2 linked regions of the Candidatus Finniella inopinata genome follow. The protein of the gene in region 1 interacts with the protein of each later gene in a pairwise test. Links are inferred from orthologs where the notes say so. Each region holds a gene or a part of one and is shown on either strand. Other genes may lie near its edges. The genes, in order: ligA and leuS.

The links.
Region 2: the proteins of ligA (region 1) and leuS interact in binary tests that used the Escherichia coli proteins (3 or more experiments, as listed by UniProt). The link is inferred for Candidatus Finniella inopinata from one-to-one orthologs.

The regions. Positions count from the first base shown.
Region 1 is NZ_SCFB01000004.1:188,079-197,259, forward strand. What follows is about bases 3,174-6,107. They hold ligA (NAD-dependent DNA ligase LigA), read right to left. Parts: upstream 5,695-6,107; coding sequence 3,652-5,694; downstream 3,174-3,651. Other genes in these bases: EQU50_RS02735 (LysE family translocator), read right to left, coding at 3,174-3,648; EQU50_RS02745 (hypothetical protein), read left to right, coding at 5,859-6,107. In the rest of the region: EQU50_RS02715 (hypothetical protein), read left to right, coding at 1-313; EQU50_RS02720 (hypothetical protein), read left to right, coding at 428-1,249; EQU50_RS02725 (hypothetical protein), read left to right, coding at 1,270-2,067; EQU50_RS02730 (SEL1-like repeat protein), read left to right, coding at 2,094-2,462; more of EQU50_RS02735, read right to left, coding at 2,998-3,173; more of EQU50_RS02745, read left to right, coding at 6,108-7,298; response regulator transcription factor CtrA, read right to left, coding at 7,361-8,170; DNA-processing protein DprA, read left to right, coding at 8,327-9,181. UniProt on the Escherichia coli protein: DNA ligase that catalyzes the formation of phosphodiester linkages between 5'-phosphoryl and 3'-hydroxyl groups in double-stranded DNA using NAD as a coenzyme and as the energy source for the reaction.
Region 2 is NZ_SCFB01000001.1:126,088-135,441, forward strand. The notes cover bases 6,148-9,254. They hold leuS (leucine--tRNA ligase), read left to right. Parts: upstream 6,148-6,497; coding sequence 6,498-9,011; downstream 9,012-9,254. Other genes in these bases: EQU50_RS00695 (glycosyltransferase), read left to right, coding at 6,148-6,378; EQU50_RS00705 (hypothetical protein), read right to left, coding at 9,033-9,254. Also shown: EQU50_RS00670 (shikimate kinase), read right to left, coding at 1-535; EQU50_RS00675 (alpha/beta fold hydrolase), read right to left, coding at 687-1,670; Holliday junction branch migration DNA helicase RuvB, read right to left, coding at 1,685-2,722; Holliday junction branch migration protein RuvA, read right to left, coding at 2,729-3,331; EQU50_RS00690 (peptidoglycan DD-metalloendopeptidase family protein), read left to right, coding at 3,569-4,924; more of EQU50_RS00695, read left to right, coding at 5,242-6,147; more of EQU50_RS00705, read right to left, coding at 9,255-9,354.

The sequences.
Region 1 (9,181 bases):
TTTGGTTACACGCCCTGGCGGTTGGGATGAGCTTGTTCGCATATGTGCAGCAGGTAGATTAACAAGTAATTTGTCTAAAGAATGTGTTCAAGATTATTCAGAAGTCTGCTTTGACATTGCCGATCAATTAGGTTGGATAAGCGCTGGCGGAAAAGACTCCAGTGATGCCGGTCGTCAAGCACGACACATCGTTAGCAAAATGGGATTAGGGTTGAATACAGGAATACGTTTGTTCAATAATTTGGGATACCCTCTAAAAGAGAAAACTCAACGTAAAGGGTTCAAATCGAATCAAATAGCAGATTTTGATTAAGGAATTTTTCTTTCTGGTTCTTCCCAATCCCCCTGCATAAGGCGGAGGGGGGCTTGAAATATTTTGAACATATTGTTACGATTACTTATGAATTATTTAGTCACACGCAGTTCAATGCGCTCTAAATATTTTATCTTCCTGGTTGCCTTTTTATTAAACCTTATTACCCCCTTCACGCCCACGGCCACGGCCAGTGATGCGTGCACTGATGCACCTCCGTCCTATGAAGAACAAAGCTCCTCACCACTTCCTAACCTCATAGTCTGGATTCACGAATTAGGGGATAAACTCGACAAACTATACACAGACAAAACCCGTGATGCAGGGCCTGATGCACCGCCGTCGTATGATGCGCCTCCAGCTTATAAAGAACGAGAATCCTCATCTTCTAGCCAAGCCTCGATTCAAGAATTAGGCGACCAGGCAGACACGGATAAAGCTGATGGAGATGGAGGGCCCAAGTATAAGAAACCCTCACACCCTACTTTCTTGGCCTGGATTCAAGATTTAGAAAATCAGCGAGACAAGGCAGACAGCGAAGGCAACTTTCCTGCTTTCAAAAAAGCAACCGATGAAATTTCAGCCATCATCGGTTGGAGGTATGGACGTTTCGAATGGTTAAATAGTCCAGAATCACAATTATGGGTTATTTATTCCATCATCCGTACCCGCCACAAGTTTATGGGCCAACTTCATATGTTGCATGACCGTTATTTCAGCTATGACCATGAACAAACAACTAAGCTGCTACAAACAAATAGCAGATTTAAATCGTGTATGGCCGCCGTATTGGCGATTGATACAATCGTTATGAATGCGTTGAACGATGATAATTTTGAGGAGAAATGGGGTGAACCGGAAGTTATTCAAACATTGCTGCCTTCCATCACCAGACTAAGTCAAATCCTGCCCCAAAAACAGTCTTTGAACAGTTAAGCCAATCCTTAGACACTTTCTTGCGAACAAAATCCGATATCATGCTTTTAGCCAATGACGTCTTTAGCGTTTTTGCGCCCAAGATCACCCTGAAACAGGCCTATTACAAGCTGATCGTATCTGGTAAACCTTATAAAGGATGGACGACGCACGATATAGAAGCCGCCACCCAAATTGCCCCTTTGGCCGAGTCAGAAATGCGAAAAAATCCCCGAAAGCAACAAGAGATAAAGCAGCAGATCATTGAAGGGTTCACAAAATATTTTGAAATAAATGACATTTCCTCTTCTTCTGAAAAGGCAACGCCTGCCTCTGATCAGCTGCGCAGAAAATTGGGTCTTAAACCTGAAGATATGGTCATAGAATATATCTATGACGACTGTTTGAAGGAACGATTTTATGTGAAAGGAAAAGGCCCAAGGCACTTTTATCTAAGTCGCCCCATAAAAAACACGCAATTAGCAAATATATTGAGACGCCTCCATGGAATTATTCCTGAGTCATTGATAATAGAAAATCACAAGAACAGTATAGCTTATTGCAGAAATCCTTCTCTTGATAAAATAGATGCCGGTCAAAAACGTGGCAATCCAACCATATTAACGAATGGCGCGACTACACTTGCCGAAGGTGAGAAATTGGAAAGGAACATGCCGAGAGCTATTGAACTGTGCCGAGACGCAGCTAATTTAGGCGTGAAGCGGACTGCACGAAATTTAGGAATTTTAGTCTTTAACTATGCAGAATGGCTTTACAACGATGTTAATGACAAAGATATCTTAAGATTATTGGGCTTTTCAGGGAAGCGTTGGCGTTAGGGAATGAAAGCGCTGGAAACTATTTAATGGCAGCGTTAGATCGTTATGCCCCTATGCTTTTCAATGGAACAGATGGCATAAAAAAGGACATTCCAAAAGCTTTAAAAATGATAAAAGAGGCGGCGAACGTGGGAACGGGAGCTAACAAACAAGGTTTGACCGAAAGGGCATCTGAGCTGTTTCATAACTATGCACTGATGCTTTACCAAGGAGCAGATGGCGTGGAAAAAGATCTTTTGAAAGCTGTCCAAACAATAAGAGAGGCTGCAAGTTTAGGCAATTCACGTTCTACAGCAATTTGGTCTGATATGCGTCGTCGAGCTATGGAACAAGATGAAGGCCTTAGAAGATATTTAACGCCCTTTGTGATTGCCGCCGACATTCCTTTGAATTAATAGAAATAAATTTTCTTACTTCACACAATGTGCGAGTTTCCTGATGCGCGTTGGCTTATGGGCATAATTTTTCTGGCAAACTTTTGGGGCCGACCCTGACGGCCACCGACCCTGAGGCGTGTCGGATATCCTTCAGGTTACATCCAGCTTCAGCACCAAAAAACCACCGACGCGTCTAATTAGCCAAACTTTCCCCATACCGCGGACGCACTACACACAAGATGGGGCCCGCCCAAAAATTTTGCAGCGCCCGCCCCGCCGCACAAGCACAACACGAATCTCCCTGTTACTCACAATCTTTCGATTTTTGAGCAATGTCTTTCTATGGGGTTCCAATCCCATAGAAATTCGGCTAAGGTCTCGAAACCGGTTCCAAGACTTTATCCCAGGCAATTCCCTTGCTGTAAAAAGCAAGAGAAGGACTTTATGAATCCCCTCGCGCATCTGACCAACTTCAGATGTAACTAACCACCATATTCAGACTATCACACAAGTGATTAACAAATGGTTACCATGAAAAAAATAGCACACTGCGTTACTTCGCCATGAAGGCGACTTTGATGCCCAAGGCAATCATCAAACCGCCGCAGACTCTGTCGATCCATTTGGTCGCACCCAAGAAAAGACTCCTGATACGCCGTTGAGTCAGGGCATAGGCCAGTATGGAAAACCAACCGATGGTGATTGCACAGCAGGTTAGGCCATAAGTGATCTTCCACCCGACAGGCGTTTGCGGCTGAATAAGCTGACTGAAAATAACAAGGAAAAATAAGCTGGCCTTGGGATTTAAAACATTTGTGAAAAATCCTAAACGCAGGGCCTTTAAGTCACTGATCCCCTTGGTGGTTTTTTCTGTCGTGATGTCGCAATCGACAGAAGCCCCCGCGCCCTTGGATTGTAGCGCCCGGCAGCCGATGTATATAAGATACGCCGCCCCCGCCCATTTAATTGTATTGAATAAAAAAATCGACTCTGAGATGACAGCAGCCAAACCCGCAATGGTGTAGGTAACATGCACCAGCACGCCAAAGCCCAGACCCAAGGATACCCAAATGCCTGTGCGGCGGGAATGGACAATCGAATTTTGAATAACCACCACAAAATCAGGACCAGGCGACATCACAGCCAAAGAAAGAATCGAGATAAGGGCAAGCCATTGGAGAAAATAAACCGATAATACGTCCATAATTTACAAACCACCCACCAACGCAAGCCATTCATCCTCGGTCAAAACCTGAACTCCCAAAGCCTGCGCCGTTTTCAATTTGCTTCCAGCGTCAGCACCCGCGACGACCATATCCGTCTTGGCCGACACCGATCCACTGACCTTGGCGCCTAATCGTTCCGCCTGCGCTTTGGCCTCGCCACGACTTAAACTACTCAACGCACCTGTGAAAACAACCGTCTTCCCTTTTAAGGGGCTGTTATGCGCCTCCTGCACCAAATAGGGTTCAACGGTGACGTGTTTGCGCAGGTCATGAATCAGTTTTTGTTGCTGAGGATCCGACAAAAAAGCCACCAGATCCTTCGACATGCCAGGACCAATACCCTCTATGCTCAAAAGGTCCTCCTCCCCCGCCTGCAACAAGGCGTCTATCGTTTGATAATGCTTCGCCAATAACTTTGCTGAAACCTGGCCAATTTGCGAGATGCCCAGCCCATAAATAAATCGATCCAATGATATGACGCGACATTTATCGATGGCATCCCATAGGTTTTGCAGCGACTGCGCGCCCCACCCTTCCCTTTTTTCCAAAACTCTCCCGTGCTGGCGAAGCGTAAAAATATCGGCGGGATTTTTGATCAACCCTTCCTGGCAAAAGGCCTCCAGATGCTTTTCGCCCAAGCCCTCTATATCAAAGGCATGGCGACTGACGAAGTGCTTCAGGCGTTCAACAGCTTGGGCGGCACAGCCGAAACTGTTGGGGCACCGTATGGCCACCTGCCCCTCTGTCTGGACCACCGGCGTTTGACAAACCGGACAATGGGTTGGGAAAATAAAAGATTGACTGGTCGCAGGGCGTTTATTCGTAAGCGACTTGACCACTTGGGGAATCACGTCGCCCGCCCGTTGCACAATCACCGCATCGCCCACGCGCACGTCTTTTCGCTGAATCTCGTCCTGGTTATGAAGGGTGGCTCGGCGGACCATCACGCCCCCCACAAACACAGGCTTCAAAACAGCCAGCGGCGTCAAAACGCCGGTTCTACCCACCTGAATCAGAATATCTTCCACAACTGTTTCTGCCTGTTCGGCGGCAAATTTATGAGCAATCGAATGCCGGGGCGCACGCCCAACCACCCCCAACCGATTTTGCAACGCCAGGTCGTTCACCTTATAAACCACCCCATCAATTTCATAGTTCAGAGTGGGGCGCAGCTCCTCTAGGCGTTCGTAATGGGCCTTAAGCTCCGCCTGGTTAAGGCATAATTGAACATGTGGGTTCACCGGAAAACCCCATGTTTTTAACGTGTTTAAAATTTCCTCTTGGGTTTTATCCCCATTAGGCTCAGACGTAAAATAGGCATACGCAAAAAAGTACAGGGGCCTTTTGGCCGTGATCGATGAATCTAATTGGCGAAGCGACCCTGCGGCTGCATTGCGGGGGTTGGCGAAGGGCGATTCGTCCTCTTGCTGGCGATTCTCGTTCAACCTTTCAAAGTCGGATTTGGTCATGTAAACCTCCCCCCGAACCTCCAACCGGGCAGGCTTAAAATCACCCTGCAAAATCAACGGAATATCGCGAATGGTTCTCAAATTGGGGGTGATATTCTCCCCCTCTACCCCATCACCGCGCGTTGCCCCCAACACAAATTGCCCATCTTCATAGATTAAAGACGCCGATAACCCGTCGATCTTGGGCTCTGCCATGAAGGGAATATCTTGGTCGGCCGGCCATTTCAAAAAACGTTTAATGCGGTCGATAAAGTCGCCAACCTCGTCAAGGGAAAAGGCGTTATCCAACGACAACATAGGGGCCTGGTGTTTAACCTTTTCAAATTCCGGCGATGGAGCCGAGCCCACCCGATGCGACGGGCTGTCGGGGCGGATCAGGTTTGGAAACAGCACCTCAATTTCCCGGTTGCGCCGGTGCAAGGCGTCGTAAGCCTGGTCGCTGATAGTCGGCTGATTTAGGCGATAGTACCTGTAATCATGGTCAGCAATTTCTTTGGCTAAAGTTTTCAGTTCGGCGGCTGCTTGTTCGGGGGTAAGATTGCTTTTTGACGCCACGATGTACCTAATTCAGAACAATAATCAGTCCGCATGATACCGCCGATTGCCTTTTATTGCCACTGGCTTTCAAGCCATTCATAGCAAGCCTTAAGATCTATTTAAGAAGCGTATTTGGACACGTTTAAATATTCCTTGTATAATCGGCGAATGGACCTATATAAATGGTATTAATCAATAAACTGGATTCTTTCACAATGATCAACACTAAACTTATTTTTTTATTAACAATTGCTTTCTTGGGGTCTTCCCATGGTATTTTGGGCTCGGATGAGTCTTCTTCCAGCGATGACTTAGGCGATCCTGCAGCTCGTCCCTTAACATTTGATGTAGGCTATAGTGTCGAAGATCATTCAAGACGTATATTTGAACAATATCGTTTACGAGCAGCTCATGCCTTAACATTTGATGTAGGCTATCGTGACGCTCCTGCAGTAATGGCAGCGGGAGCTCCTCCCTCTCCCCAAAAAAAATGGCGTCTCCAAGAGTTAGGTTTCCTAAAGGATGCAGATCAAAAGTATGTACCAAAAGAAAAATTTTCTTATCTTCCGAACCTGAGGGATATCACTCCAAGAATGATCATATTGCCTTCTGCTCCGCCTCCTGTGGAAGCAACGTTTGTTTCAAGAAGGAATCGGATGGAAGTGGGGGAAGCAGGTATCCCTTCTCTACCAACGAGCCTGGTTAAAGAAATTAAAAAGTTCTTACCTGATGATGATACAAGCGCAAATGCATTGTTTTACAAAACTTTCGCAAACGTTAAACGATCATTTAAGGTTTCTTCTGTCGAGGGAATCCAGCGTGTTTTAAATCAGGGTCTACATTTCGGTGTAATATTTAAAGTACGTGAGACCGATTCCTTTAACCAAATCGTCCCACTTTTAGGGAATGTTAGATGTGTAAGTGTTGCACCAGACGATGGCAACGATGAGTTCCTAAGGTTCTTGCACGGCAGGTTGAATTTGCCTGATAATTTATTAGAGCTTTTTCCCTCTAATCCCCATTTAGAAACATTGAGGATAGAGTCTTCTAATCGAGATCCTTTAGACCTTGCACCGCTGTCAAAATTCCCAGGACTTAGGGCCTTAGAATTAAAAGGGGTTCCACGTCGTCCAATAGGAATTTTCAGTTACAACGACCATGATTGCGAAGATTTGAGTTTTATCAGATCTTTGCCATATTTAACCGAGTTATCGTTATCGGGACGACGTCCAGTTACTGACCTCACCAAAGGTTTAGAGCATTTACAACGTCATTGGAACGTTCTTAAATTGACTATGGATAAAGACCTGCAACTCGATCTATTTGGTAATAGGTTAAATATAACCACCATAACTGTGAGGAAACCTCTGCAATTTAATCTTGGACTTTCTGACTCATACCTGCGTTCTCTAATTCTTCAAGACTTTAAAGTAATGCCTCTAATTCTTCGAGACTTTAAAGTAAGGCCTATAATTTCCACAAACCTAACAGTGGACTCTGAAGGGGCAGTTTCTTTTTCCATACAACCGACATCAAGTTCGACGGAACAAAAAGCATCAGCAGCGTCATCTTCGGAATCCGCAGGCCAGTCTGCAGCGGCATCTTCATCGTCAACCTTATAAGACGAAGTGTTTGTAAGTAACCATGACAGGGGGCTCAATCCAGCCCCCTTATTCCAAAAGCTTTAGAAATCTGGGCTGGCTATAAAACTGATGGGTTCAGACGATTGAGGGCGTGCCGGTGTTGCCGGAAGCGAGATATCACCATTCGCCAAACGCTCAGTCAGTCCATGCGGTAAGGATTCTGCTAGACCCTCTTCGATCGGTTCCCGCAACACATATCCACGCCCCCAAACAGTTTCAATATAGCCATCTCCAGCGGTCGCATCCGCAATTTTGCGTCGCAGCTTGCAAATAAATACATCAATAATCTTCAGCTCGGGCTCGTCCATCCCCCCATACAAATGATTTAAGAACATTTCTTTTGTAAGGGTTGTCCCCTTTCGAAGGGATAACAACTCTATAATTGCGTATTCTTTTCCGGTCAGGTTTAACGTCATGCCATCAACGGTGGCCGTTCTATTCTGCAAATTAATGGACAGGCGCCCTGTGTTGATGATTGAATTAGAATGCCCATGGGAACGACGAATAATCGCATGAACTCGGGCTACCAATTCATTTTTACTGAAAGGCTTCGTAAGATAATCGTCAGCCCCAGACCCTAAACCCTTAACTTTATCTTCCGTTTGGCTAAGACCAGACAAAACCAAAATTGGCGTTTTGATATGCGCCGCCCTTAAACGTCGAACGACCTCAAATCCATCCATATCAGGCAATAATAAATCCAGAATGATCAGGTCATATTCATAAAGTTTTCCAATTTCCAAGCCATCTTCGCCTAAATCAGTGGTATCGCATATGAATCCCTCTGACTTTAAAAGCAATTCTAAATTTTTCGCTGTCGCCGAATCATCTTCTATAAGCAAAATACGCATGGCACCCTTGCGGTTCAGTCTTCTCTATTCAAATGTTACCAAAAAAGTAATAACTTACCTACAATTTTATTTTTTAAAATTTTAGTATTTATTTAACTTTTTGACCCTACAATTTTTTAGTATCCTCTGAAAATCATACCCATTTTGAATACGTTTATGAAAACTAACTTTAAGAAAATTCATTGGTTGCAACTGATTCGAACCAATGGAATCGGGCCCGTTCGTTTCTGGCAATTCCTAAAACAATATGGTTCGGCTGAACAGGCCTTAAAATTCCTATCAAAAGTGTATCCCGTTGAAAAGGCAGAGGCCGAAATACAACAGCATCACACAAAAGGGTATCATTTGATTGCCGCTTTTGAACCCGAATTTCCCCAAACGTTAAGACGGCAACCAGATTGCCCCCCCTTTATCAGCATTTATGGAAACATCAATTGTTTGAATCAACCAATGGCAGCAATTGTTGGGGCGCGCAATGCGTCATTAGGCGGGCGCCAACTAAGCTTTTCGATAGCACAAGAACTGGGAAAGGCCGGATGGCAAATCGTATCAGGCCTAGCGCGCGGCATCGATGAACGCGCCCATCATGGAGCTTTGGCAACCGGTACACTGGGCGTTTTGGCAGGGGGCGTTGACTGCATTTACCCCCCAGAGCACCAGAATCTGTATCATGACATTGCTAAAAAAGGGGCTGTCATTTCAGAAATGCCTTTGGGAACGACCCCGATGGCTGGTCTATTCCCCAGACGCAATCGCCTCATCGCTGGCTTAAGCGAGGGGGTCATTGTTATTGAAGCTGCGAACCGATCAGGATCTCTTATTACGGCCGACTATGCCCTTGAACAGGGGGCGGATATTTTTGCCGTTCCAGGTTCCCCCCTAGATCCCCGTTGCGCCGGGTCAAACAAACTTTTAAAACAGGGGGCGATTGTGACGGAGTCAGCAGCTGATGTCCTGGCCGTTATTGGGACTCCTCCCTCCCTTGATAACCAAGGACAACCATCTGCTTTA
Region 2 (9,354 bases), on another replicon or contig:
CTCGATCCACTGTGACGTTCGTCGGCTCATCCAATGTTTCAACATGGATGTCAGCGCTTTCATAAATGGGGTACCGTTCGGCAATTAAACTTTCTAATGTTTCCCTTTGATTTCCCTGGGTTAACAAGGGTCTGTCGTTTCGTCTTGAGACACGGGCGACCAATGTTTCAATGTCGGCTTTTAGCCAGACTGAAATGGCCTTTTCCTTAATCAATTTTTGGGTTTCAAGATTGTTTAAAGAACCCCCTCCAGTTGCTAGTACGTGTATAGGTTGATCCAATAAACGAGTAATCACCCGATGTTCACCGCTTAGAAAGGCCTGCTCACCAAAAACCGATAAAATCTCTTTAATCGGACAGCCAGCAGCAGCCTCAACCTCGTGATCGGAATCATAAAAAGGTAATTCCAGTCGTTTGGACAAACGTCTGCCAATGCTGGTTTTACCTGAGCCCATGAGCCCAACCAAAACAATGGTTTTAGGGGGCATGAAACTAATTGTTGTAGACTGAGGACGGGAACTATGAGAATACATCATCACCAAAACTGCATGTCTTAATTTATAATTTTAATTCTATCCAGTTATATACCCATTCTGGATAAAGATGTTGGTTCTTCTATTTGAATCAGTATGGGTACAAGTCCCTGCGGACCACATAGGTAAATATGCCGTCCACAAGGCGCTGCTGTCAATGATTTGTTGAATGTGTGGTCAAAAAAGCTTCGATATCTTTTGTAAGTTTTTGATGAATATCGGCAGTTTCATTGAAAATATTGTGCCAGGCCCCTTCATAAATTTTATGCGTGCCGATTTTTAAATGGCTAGCAACTTTAGCATCCTGACTGGTATCAACCGTTTGATCGTCACCTGCTGTGGCTATGAAAATGGGTGTGGTTATCGCCTGTAGTCCTTCAGCTTGTAGTGCCTGATCCAAGGCTCTAAAGCTTGCATTTAGCCAACCATAGGTGGGGCCTGCGGTCATGAATTGGGGATGATCTTGGGTAATCTTTTTTTGCCGTTCAAAGTTTTCACGATCATGGGTGCCTCGATTCTTTTCAAACACATCTTTATTGATGTCAAAATCACCATAGCCAAAACAATAATGATCAGCATACCCTAATTTTGTTGCTGCGGCACTCAACCAGCGGGCAGCAAAAACGGGGAAGGGGTTGGTTTTTAATCCTAACATAGGCGATAAAAACACGGCGGCTTGAACAGGGAAAGTTTTGGCAACGCTTTGATCACTCAAAAAATGTAGAACAACCAAGGAGCCCATCGAACTGCCTACTAGGTAAATCGCCTGGTCGGAGGTGCGATAGGTTTTTAGGGTTAATTTCACGTCCTCCACATAAGACTGGTAATCATCTATGTAAACCTTTTGGGGGTTGTCCGTTTCCCGATCGGATCCACCGTGCCCACGCCAGTCAATAACGACGACCCGAAATCCCAAATTGGCAAAATAGTCGGCTAATCGATCATTTTTTTCAATAAACGATGCTCGTCCCGGGCAAATGATTAGCAGTTTTTTGGTATCCGCTGATACTTTCGAGTGCCATTCGCCCACGCGTATTTTGACGCCGTTTTCATGTTTTAAAGATTGGTAAGAGAATTCAGCGTGAAGCGGGGATAGAAAAATAAGCAGTAAAGCGAATTGACGGAAAATTTTTAGCATTTCAAGCTCCTTATTTACGAATCAGAAAAAGGCAGTTGCGATTGTGCGCCTGAGGCTGCAATAAAAGGCAACCCCAAATGTTGATAGGCGTTTTCTGTTAAAATGCGACCGCGGGGGGTGCGTTGAATAAAACCCTGTTGAATCAGATAGGGTTCGATCGTTTCTTCCAACGTATCGCGTTGTTCCGACAAAGCAGCGGCCAGGGTTTCGATGCCAACGGGCCCCCCTTTGTAATAATCAATAATGGTGCGCAGGTACTTTATGTCTTGCGCATCCAGGCCCAACGGGTCAACCTCCAACCGATTCAGGGCGTCTTTTGCCATATCCTCTTCCACAATCGTTTGGCCCATAACGCTGGCAAAGTCACGGACACGCCTCAATAATCGCCCTGCCACCCGCGGAGTCCCACGTGATCGCCTGGCAATCTCAAAGGCCCCGCTTTCTATCAAGTTAAATTCTAAAATTTTCGCGGCACGACGAATGATAGTCGTCAACTCATTCAGCTCATAAAATTGTAACCGCAGTGGAATACCGAATCGTTCCCGCAATGGTTGACTTAACAGACCAGACCGGGTTGTGGCCCCGATAAGGGTAAAAGGAACCAAGTCAAGCCGAATAGAGCGAGCCGCTGGCCCTTCGCCAATCATAATATCCAGTTTAAAATCTTCCATTGCCGAGTATAAAACCTCTTCAATGGTTGGGTTTAGTCGGTGGATTTCGTCAATGAATAAAACGTCATGTGGTTGCAGGTTGGTCAGAAGAGCAGCCAGATCACCGCTTTTGGTAATAATGGGCCCTGATGTGGCACGAAAGCCCACGTCCATTTCCTTCGCAACAATCTGAGCCAGGGTTGTTTTACCAAGGCCGGGGGGGCCAAATAGTAAAACGTGGTCCAATGATTCCTTGCGGTTTTTGGCCGCTTGAATAAACACGCTTAAATTGCTGCGCACAGCCGCCTGACCCGTAAAATCAGCCAGGCTTAAGGGGCGCAGCGAAGGTTCTAACTCCTCCTCTAACTGTTTATTTGGATCAATTAAACGAAGGTCAGTCATTATTCATCATGATGTCTTAGACAATTTTTGCAAAGATAACCGAATTAAGACTTCAGCGGTAGGGTTATTTGGGTTTTCTTGAGCGGTTTTTGTTAACGCCAAGCTGGCCTCGGCCTTTGAATAACCAAGTCCTAGTAAGCCGGACAGTGCGTCTTGTATGGCTGAGGTTGGAGACGCCAGTTGAATCGGAAGAGAACCCGACAGGGTGAAAATTTTATCTTTTAGTTCCAACACAATCCGGCCCGCTATTTTAGCGCCAACACCATCAGCCTGGGTTAATGATAAACGATCTTGCTGACTGATGGCGGCTCTGAGTCTTTCAGGGCTAAGATTCGATAGGATGGAAAGTGCTGCTTTTGCTCCCACCCCCTGTACCGTTAACAACAACTGAAAACAATGACGCTCGTCAGGGTCGTAAAAGCCGCAAAGCTGTTGGTGATCTTGGCGGATGATGTGTTCAATCCATAAGCTAAGTTTTTGACCAATGGCGGGAAGCTGGTCAATGGTACGAGCCGAGACCTGAACCCAATAGCCAACGCCTTGAACATCAAGAATTAAATGCCCGTCATAAAGGCTGTCAAGAATGCCGGTCAATTTTGCAATTATCATTAAGGACTCGTCTTCCTGCTAATTTTTTTTCATTAATCACTTTTATACAAAATAAGAAGACCTTACGATATACCCTTTAGATCTTTTGTAGGCAGCTTAGAAATCAAAATTTGCGTAAAATCTTGACAAAGGGTTGAATTTAGAGCATATTTCGAATGATGGTTGTTATTTAAAACTATACTAAATTTATTTATATTAAGTTGGCATAGATCGTTTTTTTATAGGAGGCATACTGGCTTGAAACGTCATTCTCACCTTATTAGTGTCGCATTTATGGTTGTGGCTTGTTTGATTGCTGCCCGTGAATACTATATAAACTACCAGATTGACGTGTCTCTTGGTCAAGCTGACAATGTTCCAGCTGAGGAACAAAATTTAAATCATTCAAATCAAACTTCCCCGATGTTAATTGGTTGCTCTAATAGTAATGAGGAACTGGAAGAACAATATCAAACCGTAGAAATTAGGAAGGGTGATACCCTGGGGTCGTTGCTGGCCAAGTTTGATATATCAAAGCAAGATATTGAGTCCCTGAATAAATCCTTGAAAGGTCATTTAAATCCCCGTGATTTGAAGCCAGGTCAAGCATTCTCTATTCAATATAAGAAGGATCAGCAGGGCGTTCAGCTTTTAGGGGCTGAGTTTAAGCCTTCTTTGGAATACACAGTTGTTTGTGAAAGAAATGAAAAAGGTCAATTCAAAACCCAGAAAAATACAGTTGAGTTAAAGACAGTCCTTAAGCGTGTTGACGGTCGGATTAATGCTAGTTTTTATAGTGCTGCTCTTAAATTAGGCATTCCAGCCAAGGTTGTAAAAGAAGCCATTAAGGCATTAAGTTACAGCGTTAATTTCCAGCATGGTATAAAGTCTGGTGATCCTTTCGAATTATTGTACGAACAATATGAAGATGCCCAAGGAAATTCTATAAAACCTGGAAATCTGAAATATATTTCTGTCGTTGCCAAAGGTCAGCTTCATCGTATTTATTCGTACGCGCCCGCGGGCAATTGTGCAGGTTATTATAACGCCCGGGGTGAAAGTGTTATTCGCAGCCTTTTGCAAACTCCCATAGACTCAAGCCGTATGCGGGTGACGTCGGGGTTTGGCAGTCGTGTTCATCCCATCAAAGGATTTCGTCGAGATCATAAAGGGGTCGATTTTGGTGCCCCTCATGGAACGGCTGTAATGGCGGCCGGTGATGGGGTCGTTCTAAAAGCTGGTTATTTTGGCGATTATGGTAATTATGTTCGAATTCGCCATGCGGGCGGGTACGAAACAGTTTATGCCCACCTAAGCAAAATCGCCTCTGGAACCCGTATAGGGGCCAGTGTAAAACAAGGCCAAGTTATTGGTAATGTGGGTGCGACTGGGCTAGCAACAGGTCCCCATTTGCATCACGAGGTGATTCTTAAAAACGTTCACGTCAACCCCCAATCTGTCAAAGCCTTGCCCACAACGCACCTGGCGACTAAAGATATTCAGAAATTTAATAAGTTCAAGCAAGAGATCGAAACCCAGATTGTGGGTCTCCCGATGAAGAATCAGCTGGCCAGTAATGATTTGAATGACGCTGTAAAAAATAAGATCGCCTAAAAGATGCTTTATTCATAATATCTATGTCCTTTAAAAGCAAAGCCATGAAGCACGGCGTATCAGGAGTAAATCCAGATTCATCAAGAGAAACAACATAGCTAAGCTCCTATAAGAATAATTTCTTCACTATATTTTGTGATCTTCGGTTTTTATTTGCCATCTTGTAAAGCCGTCCCGCGCGGTTCGTTTAATTCTTGGTATATTCCATGTCCAATATAATATTGTTAATCAAATGTTAACCCAAAAATGATAGGTTTTAGGGATGTATATTATAGTCTTGGAATTTATCAATGTTTTATATGTTTATTATTCACATATTGCTACTATTATCTAATCAAGATATAAACGCATCCGATATTTTTGGCGATGACCATGTGGGGCGTAACCAAAGTTTTAATCATCCCAAATTTGGACCTATTTTTGGTATTCGCACTTACCCAGTCTCCAATTTTGTTGCCTATTCCGCTGATAAACAAACATTTTTTAAACCTTCTGCGCCTTATTATCGGAATACTGTGTTGCCGCAAGAGGATATTGATATTGATAAGGCCTACCGACAGTTTGATAAACTTTGGCGGGAAAACCATCCTGATATTGCGTGCCATTTTGATAATCTGATGGCTACAACCGAACCCAGAATACCTTTAGTTACCCATAGTATCTGGCTGACGAATCTAGACGCACCGGTAGAATTAAAGGACGAGTTCATAGTATGGTTTAAGAAATCCTGTAGCATGAATTTGGTTAGTGTAGGTTGGAAACATTATTTGTGGGTTCAAGATAGAACCAAATTACCCAAAACAGTCAAAGAATTGGAAAAAGTAGGCGTTGAAATTAAGGAAGTTTATGGAGTTTTGGCTGAAGAAAGTGATTTTTACGGATTAAAATCAAATTTCGATCAAGAGGTTTCTGACTCCAAATTTGGACGTGCTTCTGATATTTTGCGCGTTATTTTCTTATACAAATTTGGGGGTATATATAGAGATATCGATTTTGAAATGACCCGTCCTTTTACTGGGTTGCATTTAGCCTATGATTTTTATGCAGGCATTGAAGGCGCTTATTCTTGCCCTTGTAATGCAATATACGGCTCCCGTCCTGGTCACCCTGTTCTGAGTGGACTTTTGGAAATTTTTCTCCGTAACTATGACCCAAAAACAACACCGAGCTACATTTTGACTTCCTTGAATGTTGGTGGAGAGCTTTTGAGAACTCTTTGCCAAACAGGCCCGATTGCCCTGGGTGTAGCCGTTAAAAAAACAATTTTATCTCACGGGGTCATATCCTTTGGTCTACCCATAAAGGATCAGCCAGACGGTCGAAGAGATCGCAATATTATCTTTCCCTCTGAAGTGTTTTTTGCATATTTTAACCAAGGAAAAAATTGTGACTCTTTTGGATGGCATGCGTTCACAGGCAGTTGGTTAAAAAATGAATTTGGAAGTCGTGGGTGAAGAATTTTAAGCATTCTGATTGAAAACATATTGTGAGACAAACTTCTTCACAAAATTTACGCAAAATCATTTGAAGGGGGTATACTTACCTCCAAACCAACCTTGACGTTACAAAGTTTATGAATCCGCGCATCTACCCCTTTCAGTCCGTCGAAGAAAAATGGCAACGGACATGGGACCAACTGAATCTCTATACAACAAAAGAAACTAACAAACCAAAATGCTATGTGCTTGAAATGCTGCCCTATCCATCGGGGCGTTTGCATATGGGGCATGTGCGCAACTATGCCATTGGCGACGCGATTGCCCGGTTTAAGGCGGCGCAGGGGTTTGAGGTTTTGCATCCTATGGGCTGGGATGCCTTTGGCTTGCCGGCTGAAAATGCGGCGATTCAGCACAATACTCACCCTGGATTGTGGACTATTCAAAATATTGCCGAGATGAAAAAGCAATTGCAACGCCTTGGCTTTTCTTATGATTGGCAACGCGAAGTTGCCACCTGCAACCCTGATTATTACGGGCATGAACAGAAAATCTTCCTGGATTTTTATAAGAAGGGGCTGATCTATCGCAAAGAATCATGGGTGAATTGGGACCCTATGGAAAACACAGTTTTGGCCAACGAACAGGTTGTTAACGGTCGCGGCTGGCGATCAGGTGCTGTGGTTGAGAAACGCAAACTCAATCAATGGTCGATCAAAATTACATCTTACGCTGACAGCTTGCTTAAAGATCTGAATCAACTGAAGGGGTGGCCTGAAAAGGTTACCAAGATGCAGGAAAATTGGATTGGAAGGTCCGAGGGCGCCCTGGTCAAATTTAAACTGCAGCACGATCAGATACAAACCTTGGATGTTTTTACAACTCGTCCAGAAACGTTATTTGGTGCCTCTTTCTGTGCAATTTCCGCAAATCATCCATTGACGGAGCAAGTTGCCGCGCAAAATCCTGATTTGCGTGACTTTGTGGCCGAATGCCAAAAGATGATCACAACAGAAGAAGCTGTGAGCACGGTGGAAAAGAAAGGCTTTGATACGGGTTTACGGGTTATTCATCCGTTGGATGAGCACAAGACTTTGCCGGTGTATGTCGCGAACTTTGTGTTAATGGATTATGGCACAGGCGCCTTGTTTGGGTGCCCTGCCCATGATGAACGGGATTTTGAGTTTGCTACGAAATATCAACTTCCCGTTCAAGCTGTGGTTCAAACGAACCAGCACTTGCCCTACACCGGCCCTGGCTTGGTGATCAATTCTGGGTTTTTAAATGGTTTAACCGTTGAAAAGGCGCGTGAGATTGCTATCCGGCATTTAGAAGAGACGGGTCAAGGGGAAGGGCGCACGACCTATCGTTTACGTGACTGGTCGGTTTCTCGCCAGCGCTATTGGGGGTGTCCAATCCCTATTATTCATTGCCCCAGCTGTGGTGCGGTGCCTGTTTCTGAAAAAGATTTGCCTGTTATTTTGCCGCAAGATGTCGCCTTTGACAAACCAGGGAACCCTTTGGATCATCACCCGACTTGGAAGCATGTTGATTGCCCCACATGTGGCCAAAAATCGTGCCGCGAGACGGATACTTTGGATACTTTTTTTGAGTCATCGTGGTATTTTATGAGGTATATCAACCCCAATTGTGATCAACCTCTGGATAGAGAAGCCTGTCAAAAGTGGCTGCCTGTGGATTGGTATATTGGTGGGGTTGAGCATGCGGTTTTGCACCTTTTGTATGCGCGGTTCTTTACAAAGGCTTTGCGTGATTGTGGTTATTTGACTCTAGATGAACCCTTCCAAAATTTAATTACCCAAGGCATGGTTTGTCATGAGACATATCAAGACGCGAAGGGGCAGTGGTTGTACCCTGATGAGGTGACCAAAGGAGACGACGGGAAGCCTGTTCATGTACAAACGGGTGAGAAAGTTGTCATCGGACGTGCTGAAAAGATGAGCAAGTCTAAGCGCAATCTGGTTGATCCTCAACAAATCATGGACAGTTATGGGGCTGACGCGGCTCGGTTTTTTATATTGTCAGATACACCGCCTGATCGTGACTTTGACTGGAATACAGAGGCGTTGGATGGTGCGTGGCGTTATTTAAACCGTGTTTGGCGCGTGATTCATGAGGTTATAGATGCGCCAAAAAGCGCGGGAGAAACGACTTTGTTGAAAAAGGCCCACCAGTACTTGGCCAAATTAACGGATGCTTATGAACGCAATGCATTTAACAAAGCTATCGCATTTCACCGAGAGTTAACACGAGAGGTTGAAGAGCAGGGTGAGAAAACACTGCCTGATCAATTGAATCAAGTTCTAAAAATTCTTATTCAAACATTGGCACCTATTGCTCCGCATATTGCCCATGAACTGTGGTGTCAAGTCACTGGCGACCCGCATGCTGTTTTGCATCATCAGCTTTGGCCGACGATTGACGCCACCTTGGCAGCGGTCGAGGAGATTACGATTGCTGTCCAGGTTAATGGCAAACTGAAAGGTTCTTTTGCGACCGCACCCGATTCCGATACCTCTGTTCTGGAACAGCACGCTTTAACTTTGCCTGCCGTTGTTGAAATGCTACAGGGGAATTCTCCTAAACGTGTAATTGTTGTTCCAAACCGCATTGTAAACGTGGTGTTTTAGAATTTTGCCTTTCTCAATTATTTATTTTATCGAATCTATTAGGGCGAATATATCAGAGCGTATTCTCATTAGGCTTGTAATGTCGCCCTTTATTTCTATGTGACCTTTTGTTTTATATTTATAATCAATGATATGGGTATAGGGAGCAGAGGACCAATTGCCAGAAAGCAAGTTTTGCATCATTTCTGCAATAGTGCTTTCCTTTCGACTAGCCCTTACATAGTATTCTTCACCATTATCAGACCAATTCCAAGAGTACATTTCTTGCATAATCTTCTGTGCGGCGCTTTCTTTGTCCAACGCAATAAAAGGCTTGCTCTGCACGGTCCCTATCACAAGGTTT